Regions from separate parts of the Lysinibacillus sp. BF-4 genome, predicted to be linked through region 1. Evidence: riboswitches for the same ligand, from Rfam matches in the RefSeq annotation. Region 1 holds a riboswitch; the other holds the start of a gene.
What was found. Region 1 has a riboswitch for preQ1 ahead of queC (7-cyano-7-deazaguanine synthase QueC). Riboswitches for the same ligand answer to the same signal wherever they lie in the genome.
Positions count from the first base shown of each region.

Region 1 (7,815 bases):
ACTTAACACAAATTTATTTTGTTGAAACATATGCATTTGATGGGGCTCCTCATGAAATGTTATATGAAATGTATCCTAACTCCGAGGTACGGCACATCTATGAGGAAGCATACGGTCGTATACAAAATATTTTTAATGAGATGGATGATGTCTTACAATCTGCACTTCCTCCACAACAATTGGCTCAATTCAATGAAGAACAACAAGCGTGGCAACAAACTATCGATGCTACTGTTAATGAACTTCGTAGCCATGGTGGTAGTGCAGTAGGAGTAAATGTTGCCTCACACTTATACAGTGAAACTATGCTACGCTGCAAAGATATTTTGCATAATTACTTCGATGTCGTAGAAATTACAGGGCGCCTTGATTCTTAGCATATATCTATAATAGAAATCAAATAAAAAAAGTAGGCTCACTCGCAATGTTAGAGTGGGCCTACTTTTTATACACCTTGTCTATTGCCCCACACTAAAGCATGGAGTTGCGGCAAGACATAGATTTTTTTTAGTACGTCACACGTATTAACCTTATCAATCAGCCATTCATAACGTTTTAGTAACGCCATAGCTGTTGCTTGCTCATCTTGCGCTGTAGTATCTGCATTACCTGGTTGCACATAAAAAGTGACGTTAGGATAACGTACATATAAGAGCTTCACAAATGCATAGTCTGCATCATCAAACACTACAATTTTCATGCTGAAAGAATGTGTTTGTAGGCGCTCTACCCAACAATCTAGCACAGCTAAATCTGTAGTCATGCCACTACTTGGCGGTTTAGGTGACAATGTAACATCATCAATACGTAACAACCAATCTTGCCAAATGCTCGCTTGGGTTTCGACAGTTAGTGTTACTCCCATAGCCTTTAATGCCTCAACTAGTTCACCAAGGCTTGCGTGCAATAACGGGTTACCTCCTGAAAGTGTAACGTGCATTGTACGTGCTAACCCTAACGCCATTAAGCGCTCCATTATTTCTGGTGCTGTCATCATAGTAGGTCGCTGTGAGCCGTCCCATGTAAAAGCAGAGTCACACCAGCTACAACTATAATCACAGCCTGCAGTACGTACAAATAATGTCTTGCGACCAATCGTCATGCCCTCACCTTGAATCGTGGGACCAAAAATTTCAAGAACAGGTACCTTACGCATCAAAGTCCTCCTCTTTTGGACGATAGCACACATAGCTCGTTGGCGTCTCGCGTACAAACACTTGTAGGCAGCGTGCATGATTACCCTTACTATCAAGCAATGCTTGTATCGCTTGCCAAATATATGCCGCTACCGCCTCTGTCGTTGGGTTTTGTGTACGAAAAGCAGGGTGGTCATTGATAACTGTGTGATCAAAAGCACCATGTACAGCATCTTTAAGCGCTTTAAAATCTATTAAAAAGCCAATAGCATCAAGCTCGTCCCCCGCAATTGTGAGATTAGCAAAATACGTATGGCCATGCATTCTCGCGCAAACACCTGCAGCTTCCGCAGGGATAAAATGTGCAGCCGAAAAATGCATATCTTTATTTAATTCATAACGAAACGGATGCGCAACAGTTGGGTAAATTTGTTGAATCATTGTGTAGCATCCTTACTTGCCAAGTATTGTACTAGCCCTTCACGGCGAAGCACACAGGCAGGACACTCCCCGCAACCATCTGCTGCAATACCCTCATAACACGTTAAGGTTTTTTCGCGTACAAAATCAAAAGCGCCAAGCTCATCTGACAATGCCCACACCTCTGCCTTATCGCGCCACATTAACGGCGTATGCAACACAAAGTCCGCGTCCATCGCTAAATTTAGTGTTACATTTAATGATTTCATAAAATTATCACGACAATCAGGGTAGCCACTAAAATCTGTTTCACTCACACCTGTAATAATATGTCGTGCGTCTACCGCATACGCATATAGCGCTGCAAACGAAAAGAAAATATGATTGCGCCCTGGCACAAATGTGTTAGGCAAACCATCATCACGCTTAGCAATGGGGATATTTTTTTTCGTTAAGGCATTAGGTGACAGCTCGTTGATACTATGCATTGGCATAATATGAAACGACACACCAAGCTCTTTTGCGATTGCCTCAGCATGTGCTAACTCCTGCTGATGACGTTGCCCATAATCAAAGCTTAGCGTAAATACCTCTTTAAAATTTTGTAACGCCCAAAATAAACATGTCGTGCTGTCTTGACCGCCGCTAAATACAACGACCGCCTTATCTTGATTTAATTGCATACTAACATCTCCTTAGTTTTTTATAGAGGGATGGTTACGAACCTCTTACTCGTGAACTACTCACCACTTAGCTAAACCTATCGGTTCTTAACGCTTGAAGTGGGAGCTTCTTGGGAAGAAAGCATACTTGATAGCGTATTTCTTTACTAACAGTGGTGTCTCTTGTTTACCAAGCTATCCCCGTAGTTCCTACGGTTTTTGATTTTATCTAAGCTAATGAGTGTATTCTTAGACCTTCGGTCAGAATATTGATACTGGCATTGATATCTCGGTCATGACAAGTATGACAAATAGGACAAGCCCATTCTCTAATTTCTAGAGATTTCTTTCCGTCTTTATGTCCACATTCTGAACAAATTTGACTTGATGGAAACCATTTATCTATCTTTATAATTTCACGACCATACCAGTCAGCCTTGTACTGCAATTTAGTCACAAAACTAGACCAAGATACATCTGAAATACTTTTCGCTAGCTTATGATTGCGCAACATACCCTTTATGTTTAAGTCTTCGATACAGATAATATCGTAATTATTGATAAGCTCTGTACTTAGCTTATTCAGAAAATCAGTACGTTGATTCATTACTTTTTCGTGTAACCTTGCAACTTTACGTTTTTGTTTTTGATAATTTCTAGCTTCAGACAAATTGATACTTTTTTGTTTAGCTAATAAGGCACGTCTTGATAATTTGCGTTGTTCACGTTTGAGTTTCTTTGCCATTTTAGACGTGAACTTGTTGTTATCACTTTTTTGACCGTCAGAAAAAATCGCAAAATCAGTAATACCTAGGTCAATACCAATTGCTGAATTTACTTTTGGTAACTCGCTGATTTCCTCTTTACACAGCAAAGAAATATAGTATTTGCCACTAGAACGACGTGATATCGTTGCAGATTTGATAACCCCTTTAGGTTGTCTATGGAGCTTAATTCTAATTAATGATTTTAACTTAGGTACTTTGATGAATTTATTATCCATCAAGGCGATTGTTCCATTTTGATTGTTGGTTGTATAACTTTGAACAGGATTTTTCTTACTTTTGAATCGAGGAAATCCAACGGATTTATCACGAAAGAAGTTTTTGTATGCTTTGTCTAAATTGAGTTGTGAATTAGCTAGCGCAAGACTGTCCACTTCTTTCAAGTACGGAAATTCTTTTTTATATTTTGCGGGTGTTGGAAAAATTCTTTTTTTAGATGAATCATTTTTAGTTTCCTCATAACCGTTTATTCTGTCTTCAAGCATTAGATTATAAACTTTACGAACACAACCAAAAGACTTCGCAAAGAAAAGTTCTTGTTCTTCTGTTGGATATAATCTGAATTTGTATGCTTTTAGTCGTTCCATAAAGTTCACCTGCTTCCTATTTGTGATTGTTTTCTTGATTTTGAATATATTTCTTTATGACATCAATTGGCGCGCCGCCAGTAGTCAGAAGGCAAAAACTTTTAGACCAAAACATTTCCTTCCAAAGAAATTGTTTCACTTTTGGAAAGTCACGTTTTATCAAACGAGAACTAGCACTTTTATAGGCGTTGATGAATTTGGTCATTTCCGTTTTCGGTTGTGCCTTGAACATGATGTGAATGTGGTCCTTATCATGATGCCACTCAACTAAAGTAATGTGATACGATTTTGAAATTCTTTCAAAAGTATCTATGCCTTAGTTGTCGGTTTTCGAGTTACCAAAGGTAACCCTCATACCGAACGGCATTCATCACCCACCTATAGAGGTTGGGCGACTTCTGCCTAAATTAGTTAAAAGAGCATTAAAAGTATAGCACACTTACTTTTTCTTTAATACAACACCACTTGCCTTTTTTGCTAATAAAAATAACGTTATTCATTAATTTTATTTTTTTAGCGTTCGCGTTAAATCGTCCTTTATTAATGCGCAAATCTCTTTTAAAATAAGCTTTGTTATTTTTTCTAACAATTCGAATTACTATACAAACATAGGTCGTCTGTAATACAATGAAAGCGAAATGTGGAAACGCATTCATTTACGATTACAAGGAGGTTTTCATTTATGAAAGCAGCAGTTGTTACTAAAGATAAATCAGTAAGCATTGAGGACAAACAACTTCGTCCATTAAAACATGGTGAAGCACTTGTTAAGACAGAATTTTGTGGCGTTTGTCACACAGACCTACACGTTAAAAATGCTGACTTTGGCGACGTAAGTGGTGTTATTTTAGGACACGAAGGCGTTGGTAAAGTTATCGAAGTAGCTGAAGGCGTAACAAGCTTAAAAGTAGGCGACCGCGTATCTATCGCTTGGATGTTTGAAAGCTGCGGTAACTGCGAGTACTGTAATACAGGCCGCGAAACATTATGCCGTACAGTTCAAAACGCAGGCTACACAGTAGACGGCGCTATGGCTGAAGAAGTAATTGTAACAGCAGATTATGCTGTAAAAGTACCTGAAGGATTAGACCCAGCAGCAGCTTCATCTGTTACATGTGCTGGTGTTACAACATATAAAGCAGTTAAAGAATCTAACATTCGTCCTGGTCAATGGATCGGCGTATTCGGTATTGGTGGCTTAGGTAACTTAGCTGTACAATATGCGAAAAACGTATTCGGCGCTAAAGTAGTAGCTTTCGATATTAACGACGAAAAATTAGCATTTGCTAAAGAGTTAGGTGCAGACGTAATCGTTAACTCATTAAACGAAGACCCTGTAGCTAAAGCTAAAGAAATTACTGGCGGTAAAGGCTTAGATGCAACTGTTATTACAGCTGTAGCTAAAACACCTTTCAACCAAGCAATTGACGTAGTAAAAGCTGGCGCTCGCGTTGTAGCTGTAGGTTTACCAGTTGATAAAATGGACTTAGACATCCCACGTCTTGTACTTGATGGTATTCAAGTAGTAGGTTCATTAGTTGGTACTCGTCAAGACCTAGAAGAAGCATTCCAATTTGCAGCTGAAGGTAAAGTAGTGCCTAAAGTACAATTACGCCCACTTGAAGATATTAATGATATCTTTGAAGAAATGGAAGAAGGCAAAATTACAGGTCGTATGGTAATTGACTTCACTAAATAAGCACTAAATGCTAAAACGGCTTGCAATCCCTTAAATTGGGGACGCAAGCCGTTTATTTTAATTTGACATTAAAAACGTCTGTTTTTATGCACTTTGAACCATTTTCACTAATACTCGTGATAATGCTTCCTTTTCGTCTTCATCAGCTGCTAACCACAATTCATTTAACACTTTCTCTTCTCGATTACGTGGTTCCTCGTGTTTAGCTAAGTGATCTGCCACAAATTTCGCTGCTTTGGCTAACATATTATCACTAAAGCCTAAACTTTCACCTTTTGCTAATTGATCTTTCAAATAGCTTGTAAAATGCATAAAGCTTTATAAAATATGATCTTTTTCTTCCGTAGACATCTTATCGATTTGATTACTTACTCGGCTGTTAATATCCTCACTCATGTAATCTTCCTCTCTTGTTTTGTCTTACAGTAAGACTTTTACCTTCGCTATGCAGCATTAAACATACGCACGCTAAAACATTACTTTTTAACTATCACTTCGAATAATTCGAATTAAATCATCACCATACAACTTCACTTTCGTGTCGCCAAAGCCATAGACATCACTTAACGCTTGTAAAGTAGTTGGTTTTTTAGCAAGTAAATCCTCTAAAGTTTTATCGCTAAATATATGAAAAGCTTTTTTCCCTTGAGCTGTTGCTGTTGCCAAGCGCCATTTCTTTATAGCTTGGGCTAAGGCGTCATCATCAGGCATTTCATTGACTATTTTTTGCTCTAGCAGGTCTACCTCTTTTTCGATAGATGTATGTAATGCTTTAATGCCTAAGCTTATTTCTGTCATATGATTATCTAAAAGATAAGCAGGCGATTTTTCGTTCAAGGCTTGCTTAATATAATTAACTAGACCGTCAGTTCTTATAACTTGTTTAGTGACAGCTTCATTCGCTGCTGTTGTGTCGAGTATTGTTTTATTATTTGCAAACACTACAACATAGCGTATAGGGAGCCGTTTAATTAGCCCCTGCGCTGTAAGGCATTCCTTTAAAACCTCCGCTTGGCGCTCTACTTGACGCAAAGGACTGTAAAAGCCCTCTTGAAAAACCACACGATTACCTTGATAAACTTGACGTGAAAATTCATCCTTCGCATTCACTACAATATTGCCAAAATAATTTTTCACTTCAACAAGCAAAATAAACTTACGAGTGACTACCACAATATCAATTTGCGCTTTTAATGTATTATGTACAACTTGAATATCATGTAAAATATGTAATGGTAAAAAGGCATTTTGCAACTCAAAGAGCACTTGCGCTTCTCCCCTACTTCCCAACGCCAATAACTTAACTTTTGTAGCTAGCGCTTCACTTGGCTCACTCGCTAATTTACGCTTATACACTTCAAGTTGCATTACACTGTCAGTTGCCTCTTTTATTACGGATTTTCCGAACGAGAAAGCCCATTACTTTAGCTATGGGATGAAAGTGAGGTCAGTCAAGGAGTAGCTTTTGCTAGCTCAATTGACTGAAAATAGGGTACACTTGTTCTATAGACAAGTAAAAGTCTCTAAAACATTCTCGTTCGTTGAAAATTAGATATTGTATAAGGTTCGATAGCCGAATACATGCTATCGGTAAAACAATATGTGTCGTCAAGTAAAAGACGCTAAAACGCTTATACGAACTGTGATTGGTGGTAATAGCCAATCAGCCTAAGATGCGATACGCACTGTCTTAGGAGGGGCAATGAGATACCCTCATCTTGAGGATTGTTCAAAGCAGAAATGAATTGCGAACGGTAAATCACTCAAGAATCCCACCCGTGCACTGTAAGGTGAAGGGCTTGCGGCTTTAGCCGTAGGAGTCTCAAGACAGGTTTCGTTAAATGTTCGGTATCTTTTATTGCTTTTATAACTCGAGCAAAAAGCCCTTCTTTTTTCACTTTCATTTTCTACTCCTTTATTGCTGTAATTGCCGACTTATTAGAAAGAGCCTCTGGTAGCCACACAATAGAAATGCCTACGAGTAAATTACAGTACTTATCTAACAGTAGCCCATACATATGTTCATCAATAACAAAAAAATATTTTGCATCCGCTTCTTGCTGCTGTAAAAATAAAATATCTTTCTTTAATGTACGTATTTGAGTCGTACTTAAATAAGTGGCACCGTAGGGATAAGTTGTTTTTAACTTGCCAATAATACGTCTACCATCAGGTAATGTTTCATCTATAAATTTACCTAGCATAGCTGGCGCTCTATACGTCTTCAACGCATACGTTTGTTGTAAAAAAGCGTTAACATAATAATAACTCAGCACTTTTAAATCATAATTGATATTGCCAAGTATACGAGAAATCGTACGTATTAGCTGAAATTGCTCATCTATCGTTTTGGTATCAAATAAATTATCACTCTCTCGCATTACCTCAGTTAAGCGATTTACTTTTGTAGCAAGTGTAGGCAATGAATTACGGGTATAAGGTGCTTTATACGGCTTCCTACTAATGATTGCTCCCTTTTTACGAAAACATACATAATTATGTTCGTAATTGACCTCATCAACAAGA
Region 1 covers NZ_JPUW01000030.1:17,050-24,864, forward strand. The annotation lists gene CH76_RS09885 (lysozyme inhibitor LprI family protein) at 1-377, shown strand, start outside; gene queE (7-carboxy-7-deazaguanine synthase QueE) at 446-1,159, opposite strand; gene queD (6-carboxytetrahydropterin synthase QueD) at 1,149-1,577, opposite strand; gene queC (7-cyano-7-deazaguanine synthase QueC) at 1,574-2,239, opposite strand; PreQ1 riboswitch class I at 2,246-2,290, opposite strand; gene tnpB (IS200/IS605 family element RNA-guided endonuclease TnpB) at 2,448-3,590, opposite strand; partial or broken gene tnpA (IS200/IS605 family transposase) at 3,607-3,897, opposite strand; gene adhP (alcohol dehydrogenase AdhP) at 4,273-5,289, shown strand; gene CH76_RS09920 (DUF3243 family protein) at 5,374-5,601, opposite strand; gene CH76_RS09925 (NERD domain-containing protein) at 5,773-6,657, opposite strand; gene CH76_RS13540 (hypothetical protein) at 7,197-7,815, opposite strand, start outside.

Region 2 (7,815 bases), on a different contig from region 1:
TAACAATGATATTGGGCGTATGCAGGAAATTAAAGAGAAATCACTAATTCATGAAGGGCTGCTGTATTACTTCATTGTTAATTTCCCTCAACGTGCAGGTGCACTGCGTCAATTCCTATCAAATGTACTTGGGCCTAATGACGATATTACAACCTTTGAATACACAAAGAAAAATAATAAAGAGAGCGGCCCAGCACTTGTTGGCATTGAAGTTGGTGATCGCGATGATTACCCTGGACTGTTAGAACGTATGGAGAAATTTGGCTTCTCTTATAAAGAAGTAAATAAAGACATTACATTATTCGGGCTACTCGTATAACCATCAAAAAAGGCTTGAGCATATGCTCAAGCCTTTTTTAGCCTAATAACGCGCGGTCCGAGTTCATTTTTTCGCCTCGAATTGCTTCGAACTCTGCCATTAAATCTGGAATAGTTAAGTGTGGCTTACGTTGTTCTTCTACTTCTAAAATAATTTGACCTTTGTCCATCATAATTAAGCGGTTACCAAGGTCAAGCGCCTGTTGCATATTGTGCGTTACCATCAACGTAGTAAGTTGATCTTGCGCAACTAGCTCCTTCGTAAGCTGTGTAATTAACTCTGCACGCGATGGATCAAGCGCTGCCGTATGCTCATCTAGTAATAAAATAGATGGCTGAGTAAACGTTGCCATTAATAAAGAGAGTGCCTGACGCTCACCACCTGAGAGTAAGCCAACTTTTGCGCCTAAACGATTTTCTAAATTTAAATGCAAACGCTCAAGTGCTGTTCTAAAAATATCACGGCGTTTTTTCGTCACGCCCATACGCAAGCCACGCGGCTTATTACGCGAGTAAGCGAGTGCGATATTTTCTTCAATCGTCATAGAAGGTGCTGTGCCCGCCATAGGATCCTGAAACACACGTCCAATATACTGTGAACGTTTAAACTCTGGCAATGCAGTAACATCCTTACCATCAATAATCACACGACCATAATCTGGTGTAAGTGCCCCCGAAATCATATTCATCATCGTTGACTTACCTGCACCATTACTGCCGATGATTGTTACAAAATCACCTGGCTTTAGATGTAAATTAATATTACCAAGCGCCACTTTTTCGTCAGGTGTGCCCTCATTAAAGGTTTTTTGAATTTGTTGTAGTTTAAGCAAGCTCATTACCTCCTTGCTCTAGTTGCGTGCGCATATCAGCAAGTCGCTTTGCCTTACGTTTGCGCTCCTTATATTTATCAATAATCTGCGGTAAAATTAATGCAATAATAACAATAACCGCTGTGATTAGCTTCATATCACCTGAGTCAAGGAAGCCGGATTTTAATGCTAGTGCCAATACAACACGGTAAATCACTGCACCAATAATTACAGCTAGCGTCGTGCGCATAATTGTTTTTGTTCCAAGTATAGCTTCCCCAATAATTACAGAAGCTAGGCCTGTGACAATCATACCAACGCCCATCGTAACGTCAGCCGCTTTATTTACTTGTGCAATTAAAGCACCTGATAAGGCCACTAAACCGTTAGATAAACCTAGTCCTAAAATAATTAGACGGTCCGTATTTGCCGAAAAACTGCGAATCATGCGTTGGTTATCTCCCGTTGCACGAATAGCTAGCCCAACTTCCGTCTTTAAAAACCAATCTACAAACACTTTAATCAAAATAATAATAATTAGCCCTACAAATAATACACTCCACGTCTTTGGTACTTTTTCGAAACCAAGACCCATTAATGCACTAGTAATAGCTGCATCAATACCTAAGTTGCCCCACCATGTTGCTACTGTCGAAAAAATCGTATCGACATTTAATAATGGAATATTTGGTCGACCTACGGAGTTTTCGAGCGTAAAGCCCATAATGCGTAAATTAATTGAGTATAATGCAATCATCATTAAAATACCTGACAGCAAGGGATTAATATTACCCTTCGTATGTAGTAGACCTGTAATACAGCCTGCTACAAAACCTGCAAGTATCGCAACCAGTGTTGCAATCACAGGGTTATAACCTAATACAATCATCATGGCTGCTGTTGCCGCGCCAGTCACAAAGCTTCCGTCTACGGTTAAATCAGGAAAATCAAGCACTCGGAAGGTTAAATAAACCCCGAGTGCCATAATTGCATAGATGATTCCCTGCTCAACTGAACCAAATATTGTAACGAACATTTCGAATCATCTCCTAGTTGTTAGTCAATCACTTCTGCGCCCCAGCTATCTTTAACCTCAATGCCAAGTGCGTCTGCTGCTTTTTTATTAACGACTAATTTTAAATTTTGTGGGTACTGTGCTGCAAGCTCTGCCGCTGTTGCCTCACCCTTTAAAATTTTCGCTGCCATTTCGCCAGCTTCATAGCCAATATCTTTGTACTCGAAGCCATAAGCCGCTAGGCCGCCACGTGCTACTGAGTCTAACTCGCCTACGATAACAGGTACTTCGTTTGTTTCGCCTACATCAATTACTGACTCTAATGCCGAAACAACAGTGTTATCTGTAATAATGTAAAACGCATCAACCTTGCTCGCTAATGATTCAGCCGCTTGCTTTACCTCTGATGAGTTTGATGCTGAAGCTTCTTCGATTGTAATACCGGCTTCTTTCGCCGCTTCCTTCACTTGCTCTACCTGCGCTACTGAGTTTTGCTCACCAGCGTTGTACACCATACCAACTTTTTTAGCACCTAGCTCGTCTTTTAAGAAGGTTACTGTATTTTTAATTGTATCTGGGTGTAAATCAATTGTACCTGTTGCATTTTTACCTGGCTTATCCATTGAATCAATTAACTCTGCTCCTACTGCATCTGTTACAGAAGTAAAGATGATAGGAATATCACTCGTTGCCCCCATAGCTGCTTGTGCAGAAGGTGTTGAGTTAGCAAAAATTAAATCAACATCGCTACCTACAAAGTTTGTAGCAATTGTTGTGTTAAGGCTGTTGTCGCCTTGAGCAATCTGCTCATCAAATGTTACATCTAATCCTGAATCTTTAAGTGCTTGTTTAAAGCCTTCTGTTGCTGCATTTAGTGATGGATGCTCAACAATTTGTGAGATCCCCACTGTATATGATTCTCCATTTGCAGTTGAATTGTTATTGTCCTCATCGTTTTCCTTCGGTTCTTCTGTTGCCTTATCTCCGCCACCACATGCTGCTAGCACAAGTACGATAGAAAGTAACAGTAATGTTAACCAGCTTGATTTCTTCATCATCTCAACGTCCCCCTTATGTCTCAAATACTAATTTATCGCTATATTACAGTGCTTTAAAATGTTCGTCAACAAGGGTTTTAAATGTTCTGACACTTTATTTGGATAAATTATTTTTGCTTTTACCATAATTCGCCGCTTTAAACCGCTAAATTGATTGGTTTTACGGCTAATTCATTTTTTTAATATAGTAAAAAACTTTTTTTCTGCCAGGCTATAATATACTGAAATTTCCTTCAAATTGACTTCATACCTCTGCTATATTAGAATATTACTTTGCTCAACGTGGTTCGTAACCATCCCACGAAAAAAAACTAAGGAGAAAAAAATATGAAAATTAAACTATTAGCAGTTAACGCTACAGTTGCTGCTTTATATGTTGCGCTAGCTTTTGCAGTTAAGCCTATTGCTTTTGGTGAGCTACAATTCCGTATACCAGAAATTTTTAACCACTTAATCGCCTTCAACCCATTATTTATGCCGGGTGTTGTGCTAGGTGTATTTATTTCTAATATCAACTCCGAGCTTGGACCAATTGATTTAGTATTTGGCGTAGGCCATTCAGTCATTACATTAGGCTTAGCTATTTTTATTTTTAAATTTGTATCAAATATCAAAGTACGTTTAGCTATTATGACAGTGCTATTTACATTAACTATGTTTATTATTGCATTTGAGTTAACACTTGTACTCAAGTTACCATTCTTTTGGACGTGGTTATTTGTAGCCGGTGGCGAATTTGTGGTACTAGCTATTGGTGCGCCAATTATGTACACGCTCAACAAGCGTTTAGATTTTAAAAATATGTTATAAACACACAAAAGGCTTTCGAAATTCGAAAGCCTTTTTATTATTTCCTTTTTACGAGCATCCAAATAATTAACTGCAACATCGCAATAACTAAAAATACTGCTAACCATAAAAGTTGTGCAAGCATTCGTAGCTCTGTCGTTTGAAGTACACCTGTCGCATCAATTACTCTAAATTGTAAAAATACTACGCCAGCTACGAAAATAATTACCCAAGCCATCGTAAGGCTGCGCCAAAAAAATTTATTCATTATTTATCACCTGTTTAATTTACGTTTAGCATAATACTTGCGTTTCAATTAATTTGACTTAACTGAAAATTGTCGGTATTATGAGAAAAATTACTACACTGTCGCTTGCATATAGTAATGCGAGGGCAACACGAGGAGTGCAGATGAGATGAGTACAGTACAGACAAAAGGTTATTATGGGCAATTTGGTGGCAGCTTTGTGCCACAAGATTTACAAAAGGTGCTTGATATTTTGGACGAAAATTTCCAAAAATACAAAAATGACGCAGACTTTAACAAGGAATTAAATTATTACTTTGAAGAGTATGTTGGTCGCAAGTCACCACTTTATTTAGCTGATAATTTAACAAAGCGCTTAGGTGGCGCAAAGATTTATTTAAAACGCGAAGATTTAAATCATACAGGTTCACATAAAATCAATAATGTCCTTGGACAAATTTTATTGGCGAAGCGCATGGGTGCTAAACGTGTAATTGCCGAAACAGGCGCTGGGCAACATGGTGTAGCAACCGCTACAGTCTGCTCTATGTTTGGTATGGACTGCACAATTTATATGGGCGAGGAAGATACAAAACGCCAAGCACTAAATGTATTCCGTATGGAGTTGTTAGGCGCTAAAGTAGTTGCCGTTACAGAAGGGCAAGGTCGCTTAAAAGAAGCCGTTGACGCAGCATTTGCTGATTTAGTCGAAAACTACGACCATACCTTTTATTTATTAGGTTCTGCAGTTGGTCCGCATCCATTCCCAGCAATGGTAAAGCACTTCCAACAAGTTATTAGTGAAGAGAGCCGCGAGCAAATTTTAGCAAAAGAGGGTAAGCTTCCTGCAGCTGTAGTAGCTTGCGTTGGTGGAGGTAGTAACGCCATTGGTTCATTCGCACATTATATTGATGATGAGGATGTACGTTTAATTGGTGTTGAGCCTGACCAAGCCGCTTCCCTAAACGAAGGTGTACCCGCTGAGTTACACGGTTTCCGTTGCTATGTGCTACAAGATGAGCAAGGTAATCCTAAACCAACCTACTCTATCGCTGCTGGGCTTGACTACCCTGGTTGTGGTCCTGAGCACTCTTACTTAAAAGAAATTGGACGCGCTGAGTATGTTACGATTTCAAACGAAGAAGTACTTGATGCTTTTAAAGTATTATCACGTGAAGAAGGCATTATTCCAGCACTAGAAAGCTCACATGCCATTGCACACGCGTTAAAATTAGCGCCAACACTTAGCCCTGACGAAAGTATTATCGTTACCGTGTCTGGTCGCGGTGATAAGGATGTTGAGCAAGTGTTTGACATGCTATCCTAATAAAAACCCCCCATCACAAAATAAGTGTGATGGGGGGTTTCGTTCGTTAAAGCATAGGATAAATTTCAGCTACATTTTCGCGTAATTTAGCTTTTAAAAACTTACCAACCGATGTTTTAGGAATTTCGTCTAAAAATACAATGTCATCAGGCATCCACCACTTTGCAAAGTGTGGTTCTAACACAGCGTATAACTCTTCTTTAGCTACATTTGCGCCTTCTTTCAGTACAACGCAGGCTAATGGTCGCTCCTGCCACTTTGCATGGGGCACTGCAATAACTGCCGCTTCATAAACTTCAGAGTGAGACATGAGTGCGTTTTCTAAATCTACAGAAGAAATCCATTCGCCACCAGATTTAATTAAATCTTTTGTGCGGTCTGTAATTTTAATTAAACCATCAGGCGTACGTACTGCAATATCACCTGTGTAGAGCCAACCATCTCGATAAGCATCCACGGTACGCTCATCCTTATAATACTCGTGGGAAATCCACGGCCCGCGTAAACGAAGCTCACCCATTGTTGTACCGTCCCATGGCACTTCACCGTTTTCATTAATTATGCTTGAGGTAATACAAGGCATCGTCATTCCTTGTGTAGTACGTACAGCAACTTTATCATCCATCTCCCAATCTTCCATCCATGATTGGTAATTGGATAACGCAACAATCGGTGTGGTTTCGGTCATACCATAAACCGAAATATAAGGAATATGATATACCTCCTCAAATGCACGAATTAAATGTTGTGGTGAAGCCGAGCCACCACAGCAAATTACTCGTAATGAACTAATATCACGCGCCTGCTTTTCTTGAATTTGTAAAGCACTTAACCAAATCGTAGGTACGCCCGCCGTTAATGTAACGCCTTCTGCCTCAATCATGTCTAAAATAATTTCTGGTGTGAAATTTGGCCCGACTAATACTTGCGTTGCGCCTACGTTTACGCTGGCAAAAGGGATGCCCCACGCATTTACATGGAACATTGGTACGATAGGCATTGTTTTATCTGCCTCGCAAATCCCCATAGAATCAACCATACTCAGCATCATACTATGCAGCACTAAGCCGCGATGCGTATATACAACACCTTTTGGTCGCCCTGTTGTTGCACTTGTATAACACATACTAGCTGGATCATTTTCGCCAAGATCATCAGGGAAATTAAATGTCTCATCTGCCTCTGCTAATAATTGTTCATAGCTATATGCATTAGGTAAACTAGTTTGTGGCAAAGCCTCGTCTGTCATAATAATAAAATGCTTAACTGTCTTTAGCTGTGGTGCAATTGCCTCAATGATTGGCACTAAATCTACGTCAATTAATAACATCTCGTCCTCTGCATGATTAATAATATAAACTAAATCGTCTTCAGATAAACGGATATTAACCATATGTAATACTGCGCCTGTACATGGTACGGCAAAGTATGTCTCTAGATGTCGGTGTTGGTTCCAAGCAAAAGAGCCAACCTTCATGCCCTTTTTCATACCTAATTTTGTTAGTGCGTGCGCCAAACGTCGAGTGCGCTTCGCCCAGTCGCCATAAGTTAGGCGGTGTGTATGTGTCGGGCTCGTGCGTGAAATAATCATTTTTTTCGAAAAATATGTTTCGGCACGATTAAAAAAATCCGTTAACACTAATGGTGTTTGCATCATAATAATCCCATCCCCCTTATTATAAAATCCCCTTTTATCCAAATAATATAATATTTAGATAATTATATTATAGCCATCTTGCAAAGTGTTAAGCAATGAATTTTTAAATTTTACTAGCTATTTTGCGCTTTAACTACAAAAAAGGCCCAGCACTGGGCTAGACCTTCGTTGCAAATTTTGCGGTTGCTTGATGAAGTTGTTTAGAGACCTTAGCAATTGTTCCTGCTTGCTGGTATAACTGCTGCATTTGTTGCATTTGTGTTGTAGTTAATTGCTCTACATCTTCTACATAGCGTGCATTGTCTTGCGAAAAGCTAGTTAATGTGGTGGCAGCTGTTGCTACTTGTGCCGTATGATGCAAAATTTCTTCAAGTGTTTGTGATACCTCCACAACATGGGGCTTAATATCTTCTACTTGAGTAAAAATATCACCAAACTTTTGTGCTGTATGTGTCGTAACACTCACGCCCTGCTCAGCAGCACCTACTACCTCGTGCATCATGACAACCGCGTCAGCTGATTCACGCTGGATGTCACGCACAATGCCTGTAATTAATTTAGTAGAAGCAATGGATTTTTCGGCTAAATGCCG
Region 2 covers NZ_JPUW01000028.1:1,415-9,229, reverse strand. The annotation lists gene ilvA (threonine ammonia-lyase IlvA) at 1-319, shown strand, start outside; gene CH76_RS09465 (ABC transporter ATP-binding protein) at 357-1,151, opposite strand; gene CH76_RS09460 (ABC transporter permease) at 1,144-2,166, opposite strand; gene CH76_RS09455 (ABC transporter substrate-binding protein) at 2,187-3,203, opposite strand; PreQ1 riboswitch class I at 3,480-3,524, shown strand; gene CH76_RS09450 (QueT transporter family protein) at 3,531-4,013, shown strand; gene CH76_RS09445 (DUF3923 family protein) at 4,051-4,260, opposite strand; gene trpB (tryptophan synthase subunit beta) at 4,409-5,566, shown strand; gene CH76_RS09435 (long-chain fatty acid--CoA ligase) at 5,613-7,223, opposite strand; gene CH76_RS09430 (methyl-accepting chemotaxis protein) at 7,381-7,815, opposite strand, start outside.
Region 2: it holds a riboswitch for preQ1, as region 1 does, so the genes downstream of both, CH76_RS09450 (QueT transporter family protein) here and queC (7-cyano-7-deazaguanine synthase QueC) in region 1, are expected to answer to the same signal.